2 regions of the Algibacter sp. L4_22 genome follow, and region 1 is predicted to be linked to the other one. Evidence: riboswitches for the same ligand, from Rfam matches in the RefSeq annotation. Region 1 holds a riboswitch; the other holds the start of a gene.
The links. Region 1 has a riboswitch for cobalamin ahead of M4I23_RS12325 (ferredoxin). Riboswitches for the same ligand answer to the same signal wherever they lie in the genome.

Region 1 (2,210 bases):
AAGGCAGTAAACACAGTAGTCCAAATGCAGGTTATCCAGAAGCAGCTTTAGCATATATTTTAGATTGCCAGTTTGGAGGACCAAATTATTATCATGGAAAACTGGTAGATAAACCTTTTATAGGAAGCAATAACCGAGACATAAAACATGAAGAAATTAAAATAGTTACACATATTAATTACAAAGTTAGTATACTATTTTGTTTCATAATTATTGGCGTTTTATTACTGTTTCAATATGCATAGTCTTCAAAAAAAATATATTATTACAGGAGCTCCAGGCACTGGGAAAACGACGACCATAAATCTTCTAAAAAACACGATTCCTTGTATGGATGAAGTGTCTAGAAAAATTATTCTAGAGGAACAACAGAATAATAGAAACGGTGTGCCTTGGGGTGATATTAATCGTTTTTCCGATCTTGTTTTCAATGTAACGAGTCAAGAATTATTAACTAGTAAAGCTCAAGTTTGCGACAGATCGTTATTAGATTTAGAAGCTTATTTAGTTTTAGAAAATAAAACCATTCCTCATTACTTACAAGATTTTCCTTATCAAGACACTTACCATAACACCGTTTTTTTTGCACCAACTTGGTTTGATATTTATTGTCAAGACGGACAAAGGTTACAGGAGTTTGATTACTGTTTGAAATTAGAAAAAGTACTTTTAGAACAGTACAAAAACAAAGGTTTTGAAATTATAATTTTACCTAAAGCTTCTCCTCAAAAAAGGGCAAAATTCATTACAGAATCGATACTATAATTCAAAAATTAGCTATACATTTGTATTGCTTAAGGTTTCTTATTCTTTTAATTAAGAATATCGAATTAAAAGGGAATTTGGTGAGAATCCAAAACTGTTCCCGCAGCTGTAAGCTCTAAAAAAGCTTTTAACATCTAGAAGTCACTGTTCTTAGGAACGGGAAGGCGTTAAAAGTAGAGTGAGTCAGAAGACCTGCCTAAAGTAAAACCTAATTTAAACTTTCGGGATAAAAGTTGATGTGTTTGATTGCCATATTTTTTGGCTTTCTTCTCTACTTTTCCCATAATAGTCATACTAATTTAATGGGAAAAAATATAGCCAATACAACACATACTTTTTTCTTTTGCGACGGTGGTTCTTGTCAAAAAGCAGGCGGAGAAAAAGTTATAAGAGCTGCAAGAGCTTATTTACGTAACAATGATAATTGGAATGATACACATACCATTAAAACACGATGTAATGGTAGATGTGAAGATGCACCTACTTGTATTGTACACCCTGGAGAATTTTGGTACAAAGAACTTACGCCAGAAAAAATAACCCACATTGTTAAAGGACATATACAGAATGAATGTCCTTTAGAAACCGAACTGTTGTATCGAGAAGGTTGGGAAGAACAGGTTTCTAATAAAGAAATAGCACCTATAAAACCAAAACCTTTTGAATTTAAAAGCGATGAAGAATTGGGAGATTGCCTTATTACAAGAGGCTTTAGTTCCGATCAATATTTATATCCATTATTCTTATTTCTGCTAGAAAAACCAGAAGGTGTAACACTTCAGTTACCTAATAAACCTCACTTAGCGTTTAAAGACATAAACGCGGTAAACTATTCAAAAGAATTCACGCTAGAACTCCAAACTAAAACCGATTGTTTAGAATTTGTTATTGCTGCTGTTCCAAAAGAGAATAAGGAATTGCAACAATTAAAAATTTCGAGTACAGAATATTTTTATCAAAAGGAAACTACAAAAACAGGCATTCGTTTTAAAAATAAATTCGGAAAAACTTTAGGTAGAATAGAATTTGACTCTATAAATACCGAAGCTTGGCAGTACTGTACAAAAATACAGTTGCAACGTCTAACTTTAGATTTATCACAGTTATGAATAAGCATATCTCTATTTTAGGATTAGGCTGGTTAGGTTTACCACTAGCGTTAGATCTTCAAAAAAAAGGGTATTCAATTAGTGGCAGCACGTCCGATCTGGATAATTTAAAATCACTAAGTAAATATTCGTTTCAAGTAAGTAGGATAAAAATAGAGTCCGATAAGATTATTGGAGATTGGGATGCTTTAATAAGCGGAGCTTCAACACTAATTATCAATTTTCCTCCAAAACGTATCGAAAATATTGAAACGATACACCCACTTCAAATAGAACAAATTATTAAGCATACACCTAAGTCTATAAAAATTGTTTTTGTAAGCTCTACATCTGTGT
Region 2 (2,210 bases), on a different contig from region 1:
CTTAAAACAGTTGGTTTGTTCTTTACATTTTTCGCTATTTTTTTAGCATTTAAGTATTCTTTTTCAATGGTGTTAAAGATAGAATCGGCTTCTTTTTCTTTGTTATATAGTACGCCAAAAAATTTAATCCATTCAGCTTTTGCAAGCGGAGAAGTCTCTACCCAATCTCCATTGTAAATTACAGGGATTCCTGCTTTTTCAATAAGGTCTAAAGATTTGTTGTTACCGTCAATTCCAAAACCAACAACTAAATCTGGATCCAATTCTAAAAGGACTTCGGTGTTTATACCTTCATTTTTACCAAGTTCTCTAATGTCTCCATTATCAACTCTAGATCTTATTTTTTTTGAAGAAATATACTTTGTGCCAGGGAAACCAACTAAAGTTTGTTCTACTCCTAAAAGCTCTAAAGCCGGAAGGTGTGTAGTAGATGTTACTACAATTTTTTTTATTGGTAAAGAAATAGTGTTATCTGCTTGTTTATTATCTCCATAATTAGCTAAAACGTATCTAAAACTACTTTCAGCATTTGGCCATGGTGTTTTAATTTCTAAAGTTTTGTACATGCCTAAATCTTTTATTGAAAAACCTTTGGCGTATTTTAGCTTTATTTCTTTTCCTGTAGTAATATTATTCGTTGTTTCTTTTTCTTTTTTACAAGAAATAAAGCTTATTAAAATAAAAAACAGAGAGAAGGATAAATACTTTTTTTGTAACAATAGTGACATTTAGATAGATTAAGTTTTTTAAATTTATACAAAATTTCTATTATGAGAAACGGTTCAAATTTAACACTATATATAGTAGGAGGTATTATAATATTACATTTTTTAATTGGTTTTATATATCTTGTTTATAAATTGAATAAGAAAAAATGAATTTGATTAGTTTGCATTTAAAAAAGAATCTATTTTTGTAAAGAATTTGGTTTGACCATTATTTGTATCCTAAAACAAGTTAAGGATTACAGATATATCAATTAAAAGGGAATCTAGTTAAAATCTAGGACTGTTCCCGCAACTGTACGTTTTTACCGAAATATTTCGGTACTTATTTATTAAGGTGTTATTAACTCAAAAAAACCACTGGTGGTAAAACTGGGAAGGTAAGATAACATAAAACAAGTCAGGAGACCTGCCATTTTCATCATCTAAAAATAACTCTCGGGTAAAGAGTTTCAAAGATTTATGAAACAGGTTTTTACTTTATTATTTTTAAGTTTTGGCGTTTGCAGCAGTATGCAAGCACAGATTAATACTGTCCAAAAATTAGATGTTGTAATTTTAAGTGATAGCAAGTTAAAGAACTATGCTTCAGGCATAAAAATAGAAAAACTTACAGATTCTGTTTTAAGTAAAAATGCGATGTCATTAACAAATTTACTCGCGTTTAATTCTAATATTTACTTTAAAGAAAATGGTGCAGGTATGGTGTCGTCGCCTTCATTTAGAGGGACAACAGCATCGCAAACAGCCGTTATTTGGAATGGTATTAATATTAATTCACAACTAAACGGCCAAACGGACTTTAATACCGTAAATACTTCAAACTATAGTTCTATAGATATTAGAAGTGGTGGTGGTAGTGTGCAGTATGGCAGCGGTTCTATTGGAGGTAGTATTCATCTAAATAATGATTTAAATTTTAGTGATCATTTTAATACTACTATTAAAACAGGCTACGGAAGCTTTAATTCTAAAAATTTAGGTTTTAATTCTTCCTTCGGAAGTGAGCTATGGACAGCTAATGTTGGAGTAACTTATGTGGATTCCGATAACGATTATAAATATCTTGGAACGGATGAGGTTAACGAGAATGGCGAGTTCAATAATTTAAACATGAACGTGAATTTGGGCGTTTTTATTTCCGATAAGGATATTTTAAAACTATACCATCAAAGTTATATTGGCGAGCGTAATTTTTCGGGCACTTTAATAGGACCCTCTAGAAGTAAATACGAGGATGAAAATTTTAGAACTATGCTAGAATGGTCACGAATTTCCGGGGAATTTAGTTCAAAATTTAAAGTGGTTCATTTGCACGAAATGTTTAAATATTTTGAAAATAAAGACAAGGATAATTACAGTTTAGGAAAAGTAAATACATTATTAATTAATCATAATTTTAATGTGCGTTTTAATGAGAAACTTCAATTTAAAACCATTTTAGAATATTCAAATTCAATAGGAAACGGAGATAGTTTTGAGGAG

Region 2: another riboswitch for cobalamin. It lies ahead of M4I23_RS09320 (TonB-dependent siderophore receptor); the one in region 1 lies ahead of M4I23_RS12325 (ferredoxin).

Annotation. Positions count from the first base shown of each region.
Region 1 covers NZ_JAMCOK010000004.1:158,559-160,768, forward strand. The annotation lists gene cbiB (adenosylcobinamide-phosphate synthase CbiB) at 1-245, shown strand, start outside; gene M4I23_RS12320 (AAA family ATPase) at 238-765, shown strand; cobalamin riboswitch at 781-980, shown strand; gene M4I23_RS12325 (ferredoxin) at 1,068-1,874, shown strand; gene cobA (uroporphyrinogen-III C-methyltransferase) at 1,871-2,210, shown strand, end outside.
Region 2 covers NZ_JAMCOK010000003.1:273,741-275,950, reverse strand. The annotation lists gene M4I23_RS09325 (ABC transporter substrate-binding protein) at 1-728, opposite strand, end outside; cobalamin riboswitch at 944-1,157, shown strand; gene M4I23_RS09320 (TonB-dependent siderophore receptor) at 1,188-2,210, shown strand, end outside.